DNA from 3 places in the Pseudogulbenkiania sp. FW507-F1 genome. Region 2 is predicted to be linked to each of the others. Evidence: riboswitches for the same ligand, from Rfam matches in the RefSeq annotation. Region 2 holds a riboswitch; each other region holds the start of a gene.

Region 1 (7,610 bases), on a different contig from region 2:
CCGGAGTTCGCCTTCGAACGCGACGAGGGCAATGTGCGCAAAGCCATCCGCGACCTCGGCATCCCTTACCCGGTGGCGATGGACAACGATTTCTCCATCTGGAACGCCTACCACAACCAGTACTGGCCGGCGCACTACCTGATCGATGCCCAGGGCCGGGTACGCGACCACACCTTCGGCGAGGGCGACTACGCCCACACCGCAGCGGCGATCCGCCAGTTGCTGGCGGAGGCCCACTCCAAGGTGTCCGGCCCGATGGCCCGGGTGCTGCCGTTGCCCGCCCAGGGCGTGATGGCGGCCGGTGGTGGCGACGTCAATGTCTCGCCGGAAACCTATATCGGCAGTGAACGCGCCGAGCATTTCGCTTCGCCCGAGCGCTTCCGGCCGGATCGTGTCGCCCTGTATTCGGTGCCGCCTGCTCCAGTGCTCAACCAATGGGGGCTCGCTGGCCGCTGGAAGGTGGGGGGCGAATCGGCCACGTTGGCGCGCCCGCAGGGGGCCATCGTCTATCGCTTCCGCGGCCGCGACCTGCATCTGGTGCTGGGTAATCCGCCTGGCTCGCCGGTGCGCTTCCGCGTCACGCTCGATGGTGCGGCACCGGGAGCCGACCACGGTGCCGACGTCGGTGCTGACGGCAGCGGTACAGTCGACGGCAACCGGCTGTACCAGCTGGTGCGTCAGCAGGCAGGTGCACGGGAACGCACCTTCCAGATCGAGTTTCTCGACGCCGGGGTGCAGGCGTTCGCGTTTACCTTCGGCTAAACGGCGCTGACAAAACCGGTGCCACGTTCCTGGCCGGGCGGGCGCTGGCAGAAAACGCGACTTGGCCGACGTTTTTGCGACGCTACGGTACACGTCGTGCGGCAAAAGCTTGCTGGGTGAACCTAAGGATTCGCACGCGGGCAACGACGCCAGCAGGGTTTTGCCGGCGGCGCCCGGCGTCACGTTCCCATCCCACTTGCTGAGGAGGAAGACCATGATTCGCATCCGTACCCTGTTGTTGGTGCTGTCGGTCGGCAGCGGCCTGCTGGCGCCGGCTCGTGCCCAGACCGTGCCAGCCTTTGCCGGCGTGCCTCTCCCCGTGCACGGCAGCCAGGTCGCCGTGCTCGCCGGTGGCTGCTTCTGGGGTGTCGACGCGGTGTTCAAGCACGTCAAGGGCGTCACCAGCGTGGTCTCGGGCTACTCGGGCGGCAGCGCCGCCAGCGCCCAGTACGAGACCGTCAGCAGCGGGACCACCGGCCACGCCGAATCGGTGAAGATCACCTACGACTCCGCCAAGGTATCGTACGGCCAGCTGTTGCAGGTGTTCTTCGCGGTGGCGCACGATCCGACCGAGCTGAACCGACAGGGGCCGGACCACGGCACGCAGTACCGCTCGGCGATCTTCTATGCCGACGCCGGCCAGAAACAGGTGGCGCAGGCCTATATCGCGCAGCTGGACAAGGCGCGCGTGTTCGGCCAACCCATCGTCACCCAGGTGGTGCCGCTCAAGGCGTTCTATCCGGCCGAGGGTTACCACCAGAACTTCCTGGCGCTGCACCCGGACAACCCTTACATCGTGATCAACGATCTGCCCAAGCTCGACGCCCTGCGCCGCGCGTTTCCGGCGCTGTATCGCTGAGGCGGGCCAGACAAAAAAAGACCCCCCGGCGAGCGGGGGAAGGGACGTCAGAGGAAGGGTGCCGAGGGCACGCGGTCAGCATTCCACGATGTTGACCGGCACCTCGACAATGTTCACGGCCAGGCCGCCGCGGGCGGTTTCCTTGTACTTGGTGCTCATGTCGCGACCGGTGTCGCGCATGGTCTTGATGACGCGGTCGAGCGAGACGAAGTGCTGGCCGTCGCCGCGCAGCGCCATGCGCACCGCGTTGATGGCCTTGACCGAGGCCATGGCGTTGCGTTCGATGCAGGGCACCTGCACCAGGCCGCCCACCGGGTCGCAGGTGAGGCCGAGATTGTGTTCCATGCCGATCTCGGCGGCGTTTTCCACCTGCTCCGGGGTGCCACCCATCACTTCGGCCAACCCGCCCGCTGCCATCGAACAGGCCGAGCCGACTTCGCCCTGGCAGCCGACTTCCGCCCCCGAGATCGAGGCGTTGAGCTTGAACAGGATGCCGATGGCGCCGGCCGTCAACAGGAAGCGCACCACGCCGTCTTCATTGGCGCCGGGCACGAAGCGGGAATAGTAGTGCAGCACCGCCGGCACGATGCCGGCCGCGCCGTTGGTCGGCGCGGTCACCACGCGGCCGCCGCCGGCGTTCTCTTCGTTTACCGCCAGCGCGTAGAGGTTGACCCAGTCGATCACCGTGAGCGGGTCGCGCAGGCTGGCCTCGGGCGCCGCCAGCAGCTTGCGGTGCATATCGGCGGCGCGGCGCTTGACTTTCATGCCGCCGGGCAGGATGCCTTCGTGGGCGCAGCCGCGTTTCACGCACGCCTGCATCACGTGCCAGATGTTGAGCAGGCCGGCGCGCACTTCTTCCTCGCTACGCCAGGCCAGTTCGTTCTCCAGCATGATCTGGCTGATCGGCTTGTTGTGCTCCTTGCACAGCGCCAGCAGCTCGGCGGCGTTGTTGAAGGGATGGCGCAGCTCGGTGGCGCCGGGCGGCACGAAGCCGGCCTCCACCGCCGCCTCGTCCACCACGAAGCCACCACCTACCGAGTAGTAGGCGCGCTTGTCGAGCACGTTGCCGGCGTCGTCGCGGGCCTCGAAGGTCATGCCGTTGGGGTGGAAGGGCAGCGACTTGCGCTTGTGCAGCACCAGGTGCTCCGGCTCGGTGAACACCACTTCGTGCTGGCCGAGCAGCGACAGCCGTTTGTTGCTGCGGATTGCTGCCACCATGGCCGGCACCGCGTCGGTGTCGACTTCGTCCGGTAGTTCGCCCTGCAGGCCGAGCAGTACCGCCACGTCCGAGCCGTGGCCCTTGCCGGTGGCGCCGAGTGAGCCGAACAGCTCGCTGCGCACGCTGGCCACTCTTTCCAGCAGGCCGTCCTTCTCCAGCCGGGCGACGAACTGGCGCGCGGCACGCATCGGCCCCACGGTGTGCGAACTGGACGGGCCGATACCGATCTTGAACAGGTCAAAGACGCTGATTGCCATGGTTGCTTCTCTTGCTACGGCACCCCGCTAGGCGGGGGCCTGATGAATTCGGGAGACAACCCCCGGCCGTTTCCGGCCGGGGTAAAACTTGATCAAGGGTCACGATCCTGCCACGTTTCCGAGAGGGCTGTTGGCATTGTCCTCATCGCAGGATGGGAAATCCATCGATGATGGGTTCCTCTGAATTGCCCCCATCCTGCGGCGTGCGCGACCGATCGTGAGGCGGGTTCTTAGCCGCGGTACACCGGGAAAGCTGCGCACAGCTCGGCCACCTGGTGCTTGACGCGCTCGATCACCGCCGGGTTCTCGATGTCGTCGAGGATGTCGCAGATCCAGCCGGCCACGCGCTCCACTTCGGCTTCCTTGAAGCCGCGCGTGGTGACGGCCGGGGTGCCGATGCGGATGCCGCTGGTGACGAACGGGCTTTGCGGGTCGTTCGGCACGGCGTTCTTGTTCACCGTGATGTGCGCCGCGCCCAGTGCCGCGTCAGCCGCCTTGCCGGTCAGCCCCTGGCTGATCAGCGACAGCAGGAACAGGTGGTCGTCCGTCTTGTTGGACACCACGCTGTAACCGCGGTTCTGGAACACCGTGACCATGGCGCGGGCGTTGGCGATGACCTGTTGCTGGTAGGCCTTGAATTCCGGCTGCTGCGCCTCGAGGAAGGCCACCGCCTTGGCGGCGATGACGTGCATCAGCGGGCCGCCCTGGATGCCGGGGAACACCAGCGAGTTGAACTTCTTCTCCAGCTCCGGGTTGCTCTTGCACAGGATCAGGCCGCCGCGCGGGCCGCGCAGGGTCTTGTGGGTGGTGGTGGTGACGACGTCGGCGAACGGCACCGGGTTCGGGTAGAGCCCGGCGGCGACCAGGCCGGCGACGTGCGCCATGTCGACGAACAGGTAGGCACCGACGCTGTCGGCGATTTCGCGGAAGCGGGCGAAGTCGAGCACCAGGGAGTAGGCGGAGAAGCCGGCCACGATCATCTTCGGCTTGTGTTCTTCGGCCAACCTTTGCACTTCGTCGTAGTCGATCTCGCCGGTGTCCGGGTTGAGGCCGTACTGTACCGCGTTGTAGATCTTGCCGGAGAAGTTGACCTTGGCGCCGTGGGTGAGATGGCCGCCGTGCGCCAGGCTCATGCCCAGCACGGTGTCGTGCGGTTCCAAGAGCGCCATGTAGACGGCGGCGTTGGCCTGCGAGCCGGAGTGCGGCTGCACGTTGGCGTAGTCGGCGCCGAACAGCTGCTTGGCGCGGTCGATGGCGAGCTGCTCGACCACGTCGACGTGCTCGCAGCCGCCGTAGTAGCGCTTGCCGGGGTAGCCTTCGGCATATTTGTTGGTGAGTTGCGAGCCCTGCGCCTGCATCACGCGCGGGCTGGTGTAGTTTTCGGAGGCGATCAGCTCGATGTGATCTTCCTGGCGCTGGCGCTCGGCCTCCAGCGCGTTCCACAGGGCGTCGTCGAAGCCGGCAATCTGCATATCCTGGGTAAACATGTGCTGTCCTTGTTGTTGCAGGGCCGGCGGCCAATGGCGGCCGCCGCGTGCCCGGTCGTTGGTGTCGACCTGTGGCCCGCACGGGCGAGGGAAGGGGTAAAGGGCGGGTGCAACGGCACGGACGCGGGTCCCCATCCGACACAGGTCAGATGACGCCCCCTCTGTCCTTTTGCCTGAGAGATTACGGCGGGGTGACGGGCACCCGGCCATGCTTCCTTCGGCGAGGCCTCACGGGCCTACTCTCCAGAGAGCCGAACGACATTGCGGTTCTTTTGCCTGAGAGTTTCTGGGGCGATACCCCTTCGGCGCCACCGCTCAAGGTGGTCTCTCCCGCAATGTTTGACGCGGCTGGTGCCGAATCTAGAGATGCCGCCGCAGCCTGTCAACGTGATTCGTCACGCGCCGGCGGCGGCACGGACGCGGCGCAGCGGGCAGGGTGTCGGCGGTGCCCGCCGACGCGGGGAGCCGGCGGGGAGAATAGTCGCTTTGGTGACGAAACTGGTCGGCTGTTGAGCTGCCGAGCCGCTACCGCCGGGCCGATGCGCGCCGGCCCTGCTCGGGGCCGGTGTCGGGTCGATGCAACACTTCCGGTGCGTGCCGGCAGGCTCATGCCGGCGCGGCTGCCACGGGGGCTGAGGCGGCGCTCAGCGTCGGGTAGAGCCGCACCACCTCGCCGATGATCAGCAAGGCTGGCGGACGCACGCCGGCCGCCGCGATGCGTGCCGGCAGGGTGGCCAGGTCGGCGCTGACGATGCGCTGCTGCGGCGTGGTGGCGCGCTCGATCACGGCGGCGGGGGTGGTGCCGGGGCGGCCGTGGCGCATCAGCTCGGCACAGATGCGCGCCGCTTCGGCCAGGCCCATGTAGATCACCAGGGTTTCCTCGGCGCCGGTGTGGCGCGTCCACTCGAGTTCGTCTTCGCCGTCGCGGCGGTGGCCGGTGACGAAGCTCACGCCTTGGGCGTGGTCGCGGTGGGTGAGCGGGATCAGCCCGCGCGCCGCGGCACCGCAGGCGGCGGTGATGCCGGGGATCACTTCGCACGGAATGCCGGCCTCGGCCAGCGCCTGGACCTCTTCGCCGCCGCGGCCGAACAGGAACGGGTCGCCGCCCTTGAGGCGCGCCACGCGCCGGCCCTGGCGTGCCTGGCGGATCAGCAGGGCGTTGATCTCGCCCTGCGGCAAGGTGTGGCGGCTGGCTTCCTTGCCGACGTCAATGCGCCAGGCCGAGGGCGACGCCAGTGCCAGCACGGCGGGGTCGACCAGGTGGTCGTACAGCACCACCTCGGCTCGTTGCAACCGGGCCAGTCCCTTGACCGTGATGAGCTCCGGATCACCCGGTCCGGCGCCGATCAGACAGACCGTGCCGGGGGGAAAGTCGTCGTTGGCGGAGGCGGTCTGAGCGGCGCTGGCGGCCGCTGCCGAGAGGGGGGGAGAGGCGGGGTGGTTCATGCGGACTCCTGCAGCAAGGCGATGACAATGGCGCAAGTGTAGGAATGGCGCGGCCGGGAAATCGTTGATTCGCATCAATGTCGTAAACATGTATCGCCCATACAGTTTACCCCAGGCACCGGGTGTTTCCGGTGATATGTGATAGGAGGCCGTATGAGCGCCAGCTTCACCAAGTCGACCGCCCGCAATATTTTCTATGGTGGGGCGGTGTTTTTCTTTCTGTTGTTTCTTGCATTGACGTTCGATACCACCCAGGCGCTGCCCAAGCGCGACAACCGCGTCAACCTGACCGAGCAGGTCGCGCGCGGCAAGAACATCTGGGAGACGCGCAACTGTATCGGCTGCCACACCCTGTTGGGTGAGGGCGCCTACTTTGCGCCGGAACTGGGCAACGTCTACCAGCGCCGCGGACCGGAGTTCATCAAGGCCTGGATCAAGGGTCAGCCGACCGGCGCCCCGGGTCGTCGCCAGATGCCGCAGTTCCATCTGACCGACGGCGAACTGGACGACCTGGTCGCCTTCCTCAAGTACAGCTCCGAGATCAATACCAACAACTGGCCGCCCAACATCGAAGGCTAAGGCTGCCGAGCGGGATGAATTCTTGTCAGATTTAGGGAGATTCGCATGAGTACCTCGACCACGGCGGTTCTCGACACCCCTCGGGGTGTGGAGGAACACGCCGCCACCCGGCTGAAATACCGCTCGCAGGCGGTAGCCAAGCCTTACTTCATTGCCGCCATCGGGCTGTTCTTCGGCCAGATCGTGTTCGGCCTGATCATGGGCCTGCAGTACGTGATCGGTGATTTCCTGTTCCCGGAAATTCCGTTCAACGTGGCGCGCATGGTGCACACCAACCTGTTGATCGTGTGGCTGCTGTTCGGCTTCATGGGCGCCGGTTACTACATGATTCCGGAGGAGTCGGAACGGGAGCTGCACAGTCCTAAACTCGCCATCATCACCTTCTGGGTGTTCCTGGTGGCGGGCGCCCTGACCATCGTCGGCTACCTGTCGGTACCGTACGCCACGCTGGCCCAGCTGACCCATAACGAGATCCTGCCGACCATGGGACGCGAGTTCCTGGAGCAGCCCACCATCACCAAGGTGGGGATCGTGCTGGTGGCGCTGTCCTTCCTCTACAACCTGTCGATGACCGTGCTGTCCGGCCGCAAGACCAGCGTCAGCCTGGTGATGATGCTGGGGCTGTGGGGCCTGGCGATCTTCTTCCTGTTCTCGTTCTACAACCCGACCAACCTGGTGCTGGACAAGTACTTCTGGTGGTACGTGGTGCACCTGTGGGTGGAAGGCGTGTGGGAACTGATCATGGGCGCCATGCTGGCCTTCGTGCTGATCAAGGTGACCGGCGTCGACCGCGAGGTGGTGGAGAAGTGGCTGTACGTGATCATCGCCATGACGCTGATCTCCGGCATCATCGGCACCGGTCACCACTACTACTGGATCGGTACCCCGGGGTACTGGCAGTGGTGGGGCTCGATCTTCTCGGCGATCGAACCGATTCCGTTCTTCATGATGACGCTGTTCGCCTTCAACATGGTCAACCGTCGCCGTCGCGAACATCCGAA
Region 2 (7,610 bases):
CGCGGCAACCGCGCTCTGGCCGGCCACGGCGCCCGGTACTTCGGACACCACGTGGTTGGCCATGAACGGCGCCAGGTGCGACTTCATGCCGATCGGGCCCATGCCCGGGCCGCCGCCGCCGTGCGGGATGCAGAAGGTCTTGTGCAGGTTCATGTGCAGCACGTCGGCACCGATGTCGGCCGGGCGGGTCAGGCCCACCTGCGCGTTCATGTTGGCGCCGTCCATGTACACCTGGCCGCCGGCCGCGTGCACGATCTCGCAGATTTCCTTGATGCCTTCCTCGAACACGCCGTGGGTGGACGGGTAGGTGATCATCAGCGCGCCCAGGTTGGCCGCGTGCTGCTCGGCCTTGGCACGGAGATCGGCCATGTCCACGTTGCCGTTGTCGTCGGTCTTCACCACCACCACCTGCATGCCCAGCATCTGCGCGGTAGCCGGGTTGGTGCCGTGCGCGGATTGCGGGATCAGGCAGACGTTACGGTGCGCTTCACCACGGCTGGCGTGGAAGCGGCGGATCGCCAGGATACCGGCGTATTCGCCCTGCGCGCCGGAGTTTGGCTGCATCGAGATAGCGTCGAAGCCGGTGATGGCCAGCAGCTGCTGTTGCAGCGCCTCGATCATTTCCAGATAGCCGGCGGCCTGATCGCGCGGGGCGAACGGGTGCATGTTGGCGAATTCCGGCCAGGTGATCGGGATCATCTCGCTGGTGGCGTTGAGCTTCATGGTGCAGCTGCCGAGGCTGATCATGGAGTGGTTCATCGCCAGGTCGCGGTTTTCCAGCTTCTTGAGATAGCGCAGCATCTCGTGTTCGCTGTGGTGGGTGTTGAACACCGGGTGCGACAGGATGGCGGATTCGCGCTTCAACGCGGCCGGGATGGCGTCGGCAGCGGCGGCATCCAGTGCGGCAACGTCGGCCGGCTTGCCGGTGAAGATTTCGATCAGCTGAGCCAGGTCGGCTTCGCTGGCAGCTTCGTGGAAAGCCACGCCCAGCACGCCGTTGCCGGCGTCACGCAGGTTGATGCCGGCAGCCAGCGCGGCGGCATAGACCTTGGCCGCATCCGCGCCCAGCTCGACCTGTACGGTGTCGTAGAAGCGGTCGAACACCAGCTTGCCACCAGCCGCCTTCACCGCGTGGGCGAAGATGGCCGCCAGGCGGTGGATGCGGGCGGCGATGCGCTTCACGCCCTCGGCGCCGTGGTACACGGCGTACATGCCGGCGATGTTGGCCAGCAGCACCTGCGAGGTACAAATATTGGAGTTGGCCTTCTCGCGGCGGATGTGCTGCTCGCGGGTCTGCAGCGCCATGCGCAGCGCGGTCTTGCCCTTGGCATCGACCGACACGCCGATGATGCGGCCCGGAGCGGAGCGCTTCATCTCGTCCTTGAACGCGAAGTAGGCGGCGTGCGGGCCACCGAAGCCCATCGGCACGCCAAAGCGCTGGGTGTTGCCCACCGCCACGTCGGCGCCCATTTCGCCCGGCGACTTCAGCGCCACCAACGCCATCACGTCGGCCGCGACGATGGCCAGCGCGCCCTTGGCCTTGACCGCGGCGATGTACGGGGTCAGGTCCAACAGTTCGCCGGATTCGCCCGGGTACTGGAACAGCGCGCCGAAGTAGTCGCCGTTGCCGGCCTCTTCCGGATGGCCCAGCACCAGTTCGAAGCCGAAGTACTCGGCACGGGTCTTCATCACGTCCAGCGTCTGCGGCAGCACGCGGCTGTCGACGAAGAACTGCTCGGACTTGGACTTGGACACGCGGCGCGCCATAGCCATGGCTTCGGCGGCGGCAGTGGCTTCGTCCAGCAGCGAGGCGTTGGCGATTTCCAGCCCGGTGAGATCGATGATCATCTGCTGGAAATTCAGCAGCGCTTCCAGGCGGCCCTGGGCGATTTCGGCCTGGTACGGGGTATAGGCGGTGTACCAGCCCGGGTTTTCCAGCACGTTGCGCAGGATCACACCCGGGGTGAGCACCGGGTAGTAACCCAGGCCGATGAAGGATTTGTTCACCACGTTCTTGCTGGCGACCGCTTTCAGGTCGGCCAGCGCGTCGGCTTCACGCTGCGCCGGCGGCAGGTCCAGCGCGCGGTTGAAGCGGATGTTGGCCGGTACGGTCTGGGCCACCAGGTCCTCGAAGGAGCCGGCGCCGACGTAGGCCAGCATCTCGGCCTTCTCGGTCTCGCACGGGCCGATATGGCGTTCGATGAATTCGTTGTGGTTAAACAGGGTAGAGAGTGTCATGTTGCAAGTATCCGGATGCAAGAGGACTATGGGCCGGCGCCGCCGGCCCCATAAAAACAAAAGCCTCGCGCCCTGGGACGCGAGGCCGGTTCGGCTCGATCAGGCGCCGATTTCCTGGGCGTACTGTTCGGCGTTGAGCAGCTTGTCGAGGTCGGCGACGTTGCTCGGCTTGACCTTGAAGAACCAGCCCTGGCCGTACGGCTCGCTGTTGGCCAGTTCCGGCGCGGCTTCCAGTTCACCGTTCACGGCCACCACTTCGCCTTCGATCGGCGCGTACACGTCGGAAGCGGCCTTCACCGACTCCACCACGCCAGCCTGTTCGCCGTCACCCAGCACGGCACCCACTTTCGGCAGCTCGACGAACACGATGTCGCCCAGCAGTTCCTGGGCATGTTCGGTAATGCCCACGGTCACGGTGCCGTCTGCTTCCAGGCGCAGCCATTCGTGGCTGGATACGTATTTCAATTCGGCGGGGATTTGGCTCATTACTGCATCTCCAATGTAGAAAAGGTTGATGACGGGGCCTTGCCGCCCCGTCCGGAAGCGGGCCTGGCCCGCCTCCACTCAGTCCGGATACTCGGCTTAATTAAAGACTTTTTTGCCGTTGCGAACAAACGGCATCTTGACCACGCGCACCTCGGTCAGCGTGCCGCGCAGATCGACCTGGGCGGTCTCGCCGGTCGCAGCCGGTACGCGGGCGATGGCGATGGAATGCTTCAGCGTCGGCGAGAAAGTGCCGCTGGTGATGACGCCTTCGCCGGCGCCCTCGACCACCACCTTCTGCCCCTCGCGCAGCACGCCGCGCCCTTCCAGCACCAGGCCGACCTGCTTCATCGCGACGCCGGCGGCTTTCTGCGCTTCCAGCGCCTGACGGCCGATGAAGTCGCGCTCGGCCGGTTCCCAGGCGATGGTCCAGCCCATCCCGGCCGCCAGCGGCGACACGGTCTCGTCCATGTCGTGGCCGTACAGGTTCATGCCGGCTTCGAGACGCAGCGTGTCGCGCGCGCCCAAACCGATCGGCGCCACGCCGGCCGCCAGCAATTCGCGGAAGAAGGCCGGCGCCTCGGTGGCCGGCACCATGATTTCCAGGCCGTCTTCGCCGGTATAGCCGGTTCGCGCAAAGAACCAGTCGCCTGCAGGCAAGCCCTGGAAGATTTTCAGAGATTTAATAGCGTCTGCCAGCGTCGGCTTCACCGAGCACACTTTGGCAATGGCGTTGGGGCCTTGCACGGCCAGCATGGCCAGATCGCGACGCACCTTCAGCGTCACATCGAAACCGGCTTTCTGCTGCTCCATCCAGGCCAGGTCCTTGTCGGTGGTACCGGCGTTGACCACCATGCGGTAGCCGTACGAAGTCAGATAGACGATCAGGTCGTCCACCACGCCGCCGTCGGCGTTGAGCATGCCGGAATACAGTGCCTTGCCCTCGAAGCCCAGCTTGGCGACGTCGTTGGCGATCAGCTTCTGCAGCCAGGCCTTGGCGTCCGCACCGGTGATGTCGATCACGGTCATGTGGGAGACATCGAACATGCCGGCGTCGCTGCGCACCTGCTCGTGCTCTTTCAGCTGCGAGCCATAATGGATGGGCATTTCCCAGCCGGCAAAATCGACCATCTTGGCGCCGGCGGCGAGGTGTTCGTCAAACAGGGGGGTACGTTTCGGGGCCGTCATGCGGAGTCCTTCAGGGTGCGTTCATCCTTCTATACACCCCTCTGTCCCTACACCTGAGATTTTCCGACTGGTGCAGCACCAGCCGTTAGCCCCTTCGGTGGGCGCCTGGAACCAGGCGCCGCTCTCCAGATTCGGCGGGCCGCCCATGGAACGACGGCCCGATCCTCGCAGTCCTTTTGCCTGAGCGATTGCGGGTGCACTTGCGCCTTCGGCGGCGGCCGGCTTGCGCGGCCACTCTCTCCTGCTAGATGGGGCAAGATTATCGGCGCTGGCCGCCGGTCTGGCAAGCCGCACGCGGCTGCATGCCGCGATTATGTAGGCGCAGCGCCACGTTACTTCCCCACACAATAACCAACAGCAGCCCTTCCCCGACCAAGTTGGCCGAAGCCCGGCTCACACCGTCACCGGCCCGGCCGGCACCTTGTCCAATGACCAATGCCCGCGCGCCCAGGCCCACAACTCGGCCAGGCTGCCGCATTCGTTCGGCGGCACATGCCCGAGGCGCTGCAACGCACGGCGCAGCTCCGCTGCCGCTGCCGCCGGGGCAATCGCCGGCGCCAGCGTCTGCTTGGACAGCTTCTCGCCGGCCGCGTTGACCATCAGCGGCAAGTGGCAGTAACTCGGGGTAGACACTCCCAGCGCCCGCTGCACGGCGATCTGGCGCGGCGTCGACACCAAGAGGTCGGCGCCGCGCACGATATCGGTGACGCCCTGCGCGGCATCGTCCACCACCACCGCCAGCTGGTAGGCCCAGAAGCCGTCGGCACGCAGCAGCACGAAATCGCCAATGTCGCGCTCCAGATCCTGGCGGTACTCGCCCTGCAAGCGATCGACGAACACCGTCTCGCCCGGTGCCACGCGTAGCCGCCAGGCACGGCCGGCGCGCCCCGCCACGCAGCCGTTGCGGCAGGTTCCCGGGTAGACGTAGCCGTCCACCCCGCGGCGAGCGTGTGCCGCGATCTCCTTGCGCGTACAGCCACAGGCGTACGCCAGGCCATCGCGGGTCAGCTGGTCCAGCGCGGCGCGGTACAGCTCGTGGCGCCGGCTCTGGTATTCCACTGCGCCATCCCACTCGAAACCCAGCGCCTCGAGCGTCTGCAGGATGGCCGAAGCAGCGCCGGCCACCTCGCGCGGCGGGTCGAGGTCCTCCATACGCAACAGCCAGACGCCGCCGCGCGTGCGCGCCTCCAGATAGCTGCCGACGGCGGTGGTCAACGAACCGGCATGCAATAAACCGGTCGGACTGGGGGCAAAACGGCCACGATAGGGCAAGGAGGGAACGAAGCCAGACATCATCGGAAAACAGCCGGGAAAATCAAACGATGGCAAAATTGGCTAGACTGTTGAGTGTCAGCGCCCAAATCGCCAAAGGAAAATGCAATGGCCTACGTTGTAACCGAAGCTTGTATCAAATGCAAATACACCGACTGCGTCGATGTCTGTCCGGTCGACTGCTTCCATGAAGGCCCCAATTTCCTCGCCATCGACCCGGACGAATGCATCGATTGCACCCTGTGCGTCGCCGAGTGCCCGGTCGAAGCGATCTACGCCGAAGACGACGTACCGGCCGACCAGTTGCATTTCATCGAGATCAACGACCGGCTGTCCAAAGTCTGGCCGGTGATCGCCGCCAAGAAGGACCCCCTGCCGGATCACGAAGACTGGGCCAAGGTCACCGGCAAGACCCAGTACCTGGAAGAATAATTAAGGGGCCATCAGGCAAAACCCTGCTGGCGTTATTGCACTCGCATGCGAATCCTTCGCCGGACAAATCCCTGCGTGCCAATCTTTGAATTGGCTCAGCGATAGATTTGCACGCAGAGATTGGCCCGGCAAGCCCTTGCCATCCTGCCTGTACGGTGCACACACCACGACCAGTGCCCATAGCCGTGATCGCGGGGACGGCAAGCGGCTCGGCTCACGCCAGCGGTAGCCGCACCTCGAAGCAGGCGCCCCCGCCCTCGCGGTTGCCCGCACACACGCTGCCGTGCAGTTCCTCCACCACTTTCTTGACGATGGCGAGCCCCAGCCCGGTCCCCCCGGAGCGCGTGGTAAAGAACGGTTCGAACACCCGCTCCAGCAACTCGTCGCCCAGCCCCGGGCCCTCGTCGACCACGCACAGCCGCACTGCGCCGCCCTCCAGCCGGGCGCCCAGCACCACGCACTGGCCTTCTACGGAAAAGTGCAGCGCGTTCTCCAGCAGATTGACCAGGATGCCCACCAGCGCCTTGCGGTCTCCCGCCACCCGCACCGGCTCGCCCAGCGCAAAGTCACAGTCCAGCCGCACCGCCCGCGCGGCGTAATGAGGCTGCACCACGGCACGGACTTCTTCCAGCAACCCGGCCACGTCCAGCAGCTCGAGCTCGCTCACCTGCCCCCTGACGAAGCTCAGCATGTTCTGGATCAGCCCTTCCAGCGCCTTCAAACGAGCCAGGCTCTTGTCGATGAAGCGCTCTCGCTCCGCCTCCCCCAGGCTGGGCTGGCGCAAGTTGGCGGTGTAGAGCATGGCGGTCGCCAGCGGAGTACGCAGCTGATGCGCCAGCGACGCCGCCATACTGCCCATCGAGGCCAGTTTCTGCTGCTGCGCCAGCTCGCTCGAGAGCTGGTGCAGGTGCGTGACGTCGTGCAGCAGCACGATCTGCCCGCCCAATTCCGGCAGGTCCTGGTACTGCAGCGTGATGCGGCGCGGTGGCTGCTCGCCACAACGCGGTAACAAGAAGGTGTTATCAATGTCGGTCGGCTGGAAGCCGGCCAGCACCTCCGGCCATGACCGTCCCCGCACCGACGCCCCCAGCATCGCCTCGGCGGCGGAGTTTTCAGTCTGCACCCGACCATCGACCAGCAACTCAACCACGCCGGCCGGCAGCGCCTCCAGCAACATGCCGAGCCGCTCGGCCAACGCCGCGTTATTCGAGAGTTGACGCCTAAGCTCGTTATTGGCCTCGTCCAGTTGCGCATTCAGCACATTGACCTGCCCCTGCAGCTGGTTGTAGGCATCGATCAATTGGCCGGAAACGGCATTGAACTGGGCAAACGCCTGCTCCAGTGTTTGCTGGTCGTGCAAGTTTGAAACAGTTTTTGTCATTCACCACAACACATTTGTAAAAACTGATTAATCAGTATGATAATTATCCAAACCGGTTAAGCCAATCTGGGGTACATTTGCCGTAATGGACGGAGCCAGTGGCCCCCGACACCCTAATAACGGGCGTATCGACACTCCAAACGATACTCCCAAAAAACATGATGCAGCGGAGGTTTCCGTGTCAGAACTTCTTAAAAAGATTGATGCCCGCACCAAGCTCGCCGGCACCAACAAGCTCGAAATCCTGTTGTTCTCCCTCGGAGAAGATCAACGAACCGGGCGCAAGGAAGTTTTCGGGATTAACGTCTTCAAGGTGCGCGAGGTCATGCGCACACCTGAAATCACCTCCGCGCCAGAAATGCCGTCTTCCGTGGAAGGCATGGTCAGCCTGCGTGGCGCGCTCGTGCCCATCATCGATCTGGCCAAGTACGCCGGCATCGTCACCGAGAAGAAACCCGAAATCATGATCGTGACCGAATATAACGGTCACACCCAGGGGTTCCTGGTCGAGGCCGTCGACACCATCCTGCGGCTCGACTGGTCGGCCATGCGCGTGCCACCGGAAATGATCACCAACCGCATGGGCGGGCTGGTCACCGCCGTGACCGAGCTCAAC
Region 3 (7,610 bases), on a different contig from region 2:
TTCCGGGACGTCTCGGCCGAGCGCCATGCCGAGCAGATTATCCGAGCGCAAAATGCCCTGCTGGAGTCGCATGTGCGGGAACGTACCGCTCAGTGGCATGACAGCCAGGACCATTTGCGCAATGTCATCAGCTCGGTACCTGCCCTGATCGCCTATGTGGATGCACAGCAGCGGTATGTCTATGTCAACGACCAATACCGGGAGCGCTTTGCTCCCGGGATGACTGATATCACCGGATGTGAAGTTAAAGCGATTCTCGGGGAAGCGCGCTATGCCATCGCCGAGCCCCTCATCGGCAAGGTTCTCAAGGGTGAGGCGCAGGGCTACGACTGGCAGCCTTTCCCCGGGGTGTGGCAGACCATCCGCTACCTGCCCAAGTACGATGCAGGCGGCCTGATTGTCGGCTATTACGTGCTAGGAACGGACATCACGGAGCGCAAGTTGGCCGAAGAAAGAATCAGGACGCTGAATGTCGAGTTGGAACAACGGGTGCACGAGCTTGAGCATGTCACGCGAGCCCTCCGGACGCTCAGCGCGGGCAATCACGCCATGCTGCGGGCCGATGAGGAGCGGACCTTGCTCGATGCCATGTGCCACGCCATTGTCGTCGATGGTGGCTATGACATGGCGGTGGTCTGGTATGGCGACAAGGAGGACCACACGCGGTTGCGGCCGATGGCCGAAGCGGGTTACCCCGGCGGCCTCAAGGCACTGGCGCAATTGCGTCTCGGCGGAGCTGGCGATGAACGTGGCCAGAGCGTGTCTCCTATGGCGATGCGCACAGGTAAAGTGCAATTGGTGCGCGATATGGGGAGCGATCCACATAGCCGGTGGCCGGGCGATCTATTAAACGGCACGACGGCAGGACTGGCCTGCCCTCTGCGCGTGGGAAACCGGGTGATCGGCGCCTTGACCATCTACGATGCCGAGGCAGACTCCTTTGGTGCTGACGAAATCGCGTTGCTCACCGAGTCGAGCGAAGATCTGGCGTTTGGCATTGCCACTTTACGGAACCATGTTGAGCAGAAGCGCACCCAGGCGGCCATGCATCACTTGATGCGGCACGATCCGCTGACCGGGCTGCCCAATGCGCTGCAGTTCGAGGAGGCGCTTTCCGCCGCCCTCAGAACCAGCATGCAAGAGGCGCAACCGCTTGCCACGCTGCAACTCAATATTGAGCGGCTCAGCGAGATCAATGATGCATTGGGCTTTGTCTACGGCGACCAGATCCTGTGTGATTTCGGTTTTCGACTACAGGGCTGCGTGCCTGCCACTGCCCTCGTGGCACGGATACGTGGCGACGAATTCGCGGTGCTCCTGCCCGGCAGTGACGCCCAGGCGGCATTGACTGCCGTCGAAGCCGTGGAACTTGAGTTGGCGCGCGCTTTTCCTGTGGCCGACATCGCTTTGGACGTTAGCGCGAAGACAGGCATTGCCCTGTTTCCAGAACATGGCACAACGACACACGATCTGCTTCGCCGCATGGACAAGGCCGTCAATCAGGCCAAGAAGCGTGGTTTGAGCCATGTGGTATTCGACCCTGGAGAGGCCCATGCTCAGGCTGACCGTCTGGTCATGGTGGGCGAGTTGCGGCGGGCTATCGAAGGAGGAGAACTGCGCGTATACCTGCAGCCCAAGGTCGAGTTTGCCACGGGCCGGGTGAGTGGCGCTGAAGCGCTGGTGCGCTGGCACCATTCGCGGCTTGGCCTGCTGACACCCGCCATGTTCATTGGTTTGGCTGAGCATACCGGCCTGATTCGCCCACTGACGGAGTGGGTCATTGGTGCCACGCTTGATTTGTTGCAAAGCTGGCATGCCCGAGGCTGCGCCGTTCCCATTGCCGTCAACCTGTCGGCACGCAGTCTGCATGATGAGAGTCTGTTGGACAAGATCCGCCTGTGGCAGGCTGCCCGTGGGATTGGACCTGGCTGGCTGGAGGTGGAAATCACCGAGAGTTCCGTCATGGAAGATCCCGAATTGGCGCTTGGTATTCTACATAGCCTGCACGCTGGGGGCATTCCGCTCTATATCGACGATTTTGGCACCGGTTATTCTTCATTGAACTATCTGCAGAAGTTGCCGGTGGACTATATCAAGATCGACCAGTCATTCGTGGCGAACATGTCCCGCAGCAAAGACTCGGCGATGATCGTGCGCTCCACCATCGATCTCGTGCGTGACTTGGGCCGCAAAACCGTGGCCGAAGGCATTGAAACCCAGGAGCACTGGGAGCAACTGTCCCGACTGGGATGCGACTATGCACAGGGCTACTTCATCGCCAAGCCGATGCCGGCCGAAGCCTTCCAGGAGTGGGTTGAGAATTTCATCCCACCCGTGCCAGCGACTGAGTCCGCTCATTGAACGGCCCGGCCTAAGGGGGGCATCCAAGGGTTCGGCCCCGCACTCCAAACCCGGCAGGAACCGTGCCCTCTCCGTATCGGGCCGCGCTGTCTGATAGCGGCTCTCCCGGTGTTTTTCCTGGCGACTCTGCCCTATTTGCCGCCGCCATGTCGTACACGTCGCCTTGTCGCTTGTTGATTCATCCTGTTGCCAGGATGGTCTGTCGTAGAGGCCGCGTTGTTACACCCAGCGAGCTTGCTTGAGGCCGCTGCCGGCCGGTTTGTTTGGTATCGCGTGGACGATCGAGGAACGGTGTTTGCGGCGAGTGTTATTAAATAAATGGCATATTTATTAACAAATATTTGCAATTTGCCTGAGGTGAGGCTACCCACTCCCCATTTATCATTGCGGCACCCACAAACAGGAGCCCAATGATGACATCGCACAAAGCCCTACCTCATCCTCGCGAAGTTCGTCTGAAGCGAGGGCTGAACCAGGTGCAATTCTGGAGCCTGATCGGCGTCACTCAATCTGGAGGGTCGCGCTACGAGTCGGGCCGAAACATGCCGCGCCCGGTGCGGGAACTGTTCCGCCTGGTGCATATCGAGCAAGTTGACCTTGCCATCATCAACCGTGAGGACATGGAGGTCATTGGTCTTCTCAAGACGCAATTTCCAGATTTGTACGAAAGTTTGAAGAAGGCGGTATCGGCGACATCACGTGAAGAGCAGTGATTTGTCGCGTTGGTTTTCAGGCGCTCTACAGCCTGACCTGATAGCTGGCATCTGAAATCTTGGCTTGATGGAGCGCCCCTTGCCCATGTTGGCAAGGCGAGGCATTACAAGCTGGGCAGGAGTCGTGTGGAATCGGACTTTGGGCTCGTGGCTGACGCCAGATTCCAGCTCAATAAAAAAGGCGGGAGAGTAAAACTTCCCGCCTGTTTCTTATGCTTGGCATAGCCTTGCCTGGCTCGCTTCTTTCGATCTGTAAAGGTGGCACAGCGCTGCAGACGTTGTGCGAATTTGGCTACCGGGTTGGTGCGTGGTGGTTTGGCCATCGGGTTCCTTCCAGTTGAGTCGAGGGTGCTCTCTCGACAGACGAATGAGTAGACTGCACCACCGGTTTTCCGTTCCCCGAGAGTGTCAATTTTTCGAACGGCGACGAGGCCGTCCCGGTGTTCGGGATTGTCCGCACCTGACGTGATGCATGGAACGCTGAAACCTCATGCCCGGCTCGTCTTCACGATGGTCTTTACCTGGGCAGACGGTGAGTCTCCCCCGAGGGAGTTGCGCCCCCCTCGAGAACGGTCGCGCGTCTCCATGTCCGCTGTTGCGGGGCGAGTGTTGAATAGCAATGTTCAGATATGTACTTCGCCAAATACCGAAGTATCGGGCCGGGCCTTTGATGCCGAGAGGCCCGTCTGGTCTGGGTTTGCGCCAGCTATTGGCGGCGGCGCGCGACGGGTGCCGCGTATCTGGCCTCGGCGGCGCGGGTGTTTTGCTGTTGACAGTCCCGGAACCCCTCCTCTAGATTGGGCATCAAGCTATCGGGATGTGACAGGAGAGACCGCCATGTGGCGGCGCCGAAGGGGAATCGCCCCAGAAACTCTCAGGCAAAAGGACTGCCGCATCGACTAGCTCTCTGGAGAGTAGGCCCACGAGGCCTCGCCGAAGGAAAAGCGTTCCCGTCCGGGTCCGTAATCTCTCAGGCAAATGGACAGAGGGGGCATCAGGCTCACGCCGCCTGGAATGCCCCGCTAAAGTCCGGATGCCGATCCCCCGATCGTCCCCTGCTTTCGCCGTTGTACTCCAGGCTTGCGTTGGCCCGTTTCACTTCACGCAACCCTGTCAGGAGAGAGCAATGAGCGACATCAAATACACCGAATCCCACGAATGGCTGCGCCTGGAGGCGGACGGTAGCGCCACCGTTGGCGTCACCGACTACGCCCAGAACTTGCTGGGCGACCTGGTTTACGTGGCGCTGCCCCGGGAGGGCGATCGTTTCGCCCAGGGCGAGGAAGCGGCCACCATCGAATCGGTCAAGGCCGCCGGCGAGATCAAAATTCCGGTGGATGGCACCGTCGTGTCCGTCAACGACGCGCTGGCCGACGAGCCGAGCCTGGTGAACGAGGCGGCGGAAAGCGCGGGCTGGTTCTTCCGCATGCGTATCGACAACCCGGAGCAACTGGCCGGGTTGATGGATGCCGCCGGCTACCACGCCTACATCGGCGCATAGGGGGATGGGTCATGGCTACGTTTGATTCCCTCACGCAGCGCGAGCTGTTCGTGCGCCGCCACATCGGCCCGGATGCCGGTGAACAGGCCGAGATGTTGGCTGAACTGAATGTCGGCTCGCTGGACGAGTTCATCCGGCAAGTGGTGCCGGCGGCGATCCGCCGTCACGAGCCGCTGGCCCTCGCCGCGGGCTGCACCGAAGCCGAGGCGTTGCACAAGCTGGCCGACATCGCCAGCCGCAACAAAGTGTTCAAGTCGTTCATCGGCATGGGCTACCACGACACCCACACCCCGCCGGTGATCCAGCGCAACGTGCTGGAGAACCCGGCCTGGTACACCGCCTACACCCCGTACCAGCCGGAGATTTCGCAGGGCCGTCTGGAGGCGCTGCTCAATTTCCAGACCATGATCGCCGACCTCACCGGCATGGAGATCGCCAACGCCTCGATGCTGGATGAAGGCACGGCGGCGGCCGAGGCGATGACCTTCTGCCAGCGCCTGGCCAAATCGAAGAGCCCGGTGTTTTTCGTGGCGGCCGACTGCCATCCGCAGACGATCGAGATCATCCGCACCCGCGCCGAGCCGATCGGCATCGAGGTGGTGGTGGGTGACCCGCGCCGCGATCTGGCCGGTGTCGACTGCTTTGGCGTGCTGCTGCAGTATCCGGGCACGTTCGGCGACATCCACGACTACCAGGGCGTAATCGACGCGGCGCATGCCAAGGGCGCGCTGGCGGTGGTGGCCGCCGACTTGCTGGCGCTGACGCTACTGACCCCGCCGGGCGAATTTGGCGCCGACGTGGCGATCGGCACCACGCAGCGTTTTGGCGTGCCGCTCGGCTTCGGTGGCCCGCACGCCGGCTACCTGGCGACCCGCGACGCCTTCAAGCGCAGCATGCCGGGCCGTCTGGTCGGGGTGTCGATCGACGCGCACGGCCGCCCTGCCCTGCGGCTGGCGATGCAGACGCGCGAACAGCATATCCGCCGCGAGAAGGCGACCAGCAACATCTGCACCGCGCAGGTGCTGCTGGCCAACATCGCCGGACTGTACGCGGCTTACCATGGCCCGCAGGGGCTGAGCACCATCGCCCGGCGCGTGCACCGGCTGACCGTGACCCTGGCGGCCGGCCTGCGCCAGCTCGGCTACAGCGTGCCGACCGAGTACTGCTTCGACACGCTGACCGTCGACGGCGGCGCGCAGACCGCTGCGCTGCATGCCGGCGCCCGCTCCTACTCGATCAACCTGCGTGTCATCGACGCGCAGCGCCTCGGTATCGCGCTGGACGAGACCACCACGGCCGAGGACGTGACGACGCTGTGGGCGATCTTTGCCCAGGGCAAGCCGGTGCCGGATTTTGCCGCGCTGGAGGCGGCCACGCCGGATGCGCTGCCGGGGCAACTCAAGCGCGGCAGCGCCTTCCTCACCCACCCGGTGTTCAACAGCCATCACTCGGAAACGCAGATGCTGCGCTACCTGCGCGCGCTGGCCGACAAGGACCTGGCGCTGGATCGCACCATGATCCCGCTGGGCAGTTGCACCATGAAGCTCAACGCCACCAGCGAGATGCTGCCGATCACCTGGCCCGAGTTCGCCAGGCTGCACCCGTTCGCGCCGGCCGAGCAGGCCGAGGGCTACCGTGCGCTGACGCAGGAGCTGGAGGCGATGCTGTGCGCGGTGACCGGCTACGACGCGGTGTCGCTGCAGCCGAACGCCGGCTCGCAGGGCGAATACGCGGGCCTGTTGGCGATTCGCGCCTATCACGCCAGCCGTGGCGAGGGGCAGCGCACCGTGTGCCTGATCCCCTCCTCGGCGCACGGCACCAACCCGGCCTCGGCGCAGATGGTCGGCATGCAGGTGGTGGTGGTCAAGTGCGACGACGCCGGCAACGTCGACGTCGATGATCTGAAGGCGAAGGCGGCGCAGCACAGCCATGAGCTGGCCGCGATCATGATCACCTACCCGTCCACCCACGGCGTGTTCGAGGAGCGCGTGCGCGAGATCTGCGACGTGGTGCACGCGCACGGCGGCCAGGTCTACATCGACGGCGCCAACATGAACGCGCTGGTGGGCCTGGCGCAGCCGGGCAGCTTCGGCGGCGACGTGTCGCACCTCAACCTGCACAAGACCTTCTGCATTCCGCACGGTGGTGGCGGTCCGGGTGTCGGCCCGATCGGCGTCAAGGCGCATCTGGCGCCGTTCCTGCCGGGCCATCGGCAGGGCGGGCTCGCCGGCGGCGGCGCGGTGTCGGCGGCACCGTTCGGCAGCGCCAGCATCCTGCCGATCACCTGGACCTACATCACGCTGATGGGGGCGGCAGGGCTGCAGCGCGCCACCGAGCTGGCGATCCTCAACGCCAACTACATCGCCAGCCGCTTGGCGCCGTATTACCCGATCCTCTACACCGGGCCGAACGGGCGCGTGGCACACGAGTGCATCGTCGACCTGCGCCCCCTGAAGGACGCCAGCGGCATCAGCGTGGACGACGTGGCCAAGCGCCTGATCGATTTCGGCTTCCACGCACCGACCATGAGCTTCCCGGTGGCGGGCACGCTGATGATCGAGCCGACCGAGTCGGAGTCGAAGGCCGAGCTGGACCGCTTCATCGACGCGATGATTGCCATCAGAGCCGAGATCGCCGCGGTGGAGGCCGGCACGCTGGATGCGCACGACAACCCGCTCAAGCACGCGCCGCACACGGCGGCCGAGCTGGTGGGCGAATGGGATCACGCCTATTCGCGCGAGCAGGCGGTGTATCCGCACGGCGTGGCGCGCTCGGCGCCCGGCAAGTATTGGCCGCCGGTGAGCCGTGTCGACAACGTCCATGGTGACCGCAACCTGGTGTGCTCCTGCCCCCCGCTGTCGGACTACCCGAACTGACCCTGCCCGGCCGAGGGTTGCCGCTTTGGCGGCAACCGCGCCAGAGGAGAATGCAGATGTATACCCAAGACATGCACATCGAAGGCTTCGACGACGAACTGTGGAACGCGCTGGAGGCGGAACGCCAGCGCCAGGAAGACCACATCGAGCTCATCGCCT

The links. A riboswitch is a leader RNA that binds a small molecule or an ion and turns the genes downstream of it on or off. The one in region 2 is predicted to bind glycine.
Region 1: linked by a shared signal. The riboswitch ahead of glyA (serine hydroxymethyltransferase) and the one ahead of gcvT (glycine cleavage system aminomethyltransferase GcvT) in region 2 are both predicted to bind glycine.
Region 3: linked by a shared signal. The riboswitch ahead of gcvH (glycine cleavage system protein GcvH) and the one ahead of gcvT (glycine cleavage system aminomethyltransferase GcvT) in region 2 are both predicted to bind glycine.

The regions. Positions count from the first base shown of each region.
Region 1 is NZ_JBYSWM010000028.1:2,846-10,455, forward strand. It holds gene AC3WG5_RS15735 (cytochrome c biogenesis protein DipZ) at 1-762, shown strand, start outside; gene msrA (peptide-methionine (S)-S-oxide reductase MsrA) at 977-1,621, shown strand; gene AC3WG5_RS15745 (L-serine ammonia-lyase) at 1,697-3,097, opposite strand; gene glyA (serine hydroxymethyltransferase) at 3,328-4,584, opposite strand; glycine riboswitch at 4,839-4,927, opposite strand; gene cobA (uroporphyrinogen-III C-methyltransferase) at 5,191-6,030, opposite strand; gene AC3WG5_RS15760 (c-type cytochrome) at 6,184-6,609, shown strand; gene AC3WG5_RS15765 (cbb3-type cytochrome c oxidase subunit I) at 6,655-7,610, shown strand, end outside.
Region 2 is NZ_JBYSWM010000025.1:37,152-44,761, forward strand. It holds gene gcvP (aminomethyl-transferring glycine dehydrogenase) at 1-2,238, opposite strand, end outside; gene gcvH (glycine cleavage system protein GcvH) at 2,338-2,724, opposite strand; gene gcvT (glycine cleavage system aminomethyltransferase GcvT) at 2,821-3,909, opposite strand; glycine riboswitch at 3,941-4,048, opposite strand; glycine riboswitch at 4,068-4,163, opposite strand; gene gluQRS (tRNA glutamyl-Q(34) synthetase GluQRS) at 4,303-5,205, opposite strand; gene fdxA (ferredoxin FdxA) at 5,290-5,613, shown strand; gene AC3WG5_RS15200 (sensor histidine kinase) at 5,828-6,994, opposite strand; gene AC3WG5_RS15205 (chemotaxis protein) at 7,173-7,610, shown strand, end outside.
Region 3 is NZ_JBYSWM010000004.1:101,229-108,838, reverse strand. It holds gene AC3WG5_RS04010 (EAL domain-containing protein) at 1-2,361, shown strand, start outside; gene AC3WG5_RS04005 (helix-turn-helix domain-containing protein) at 2,775-3,074, shown strand; gene AC3WG5_RS04000 (DUF7230 family protein) at 3,179-3,397, opposite strand; glycine riboswitch at 3,888-3,974, shown strand; gene gcvH (glycine cleavage system protein GcvH) at 4,201-4,575, shown strand; gene gcvP (aminomethyl-transferring glycine dehydrogenase) at 4,587-7,451, shown strand; gene glyA (serine hydroxymethyltransferase) at 7,508-7,610, shown strand, end outside.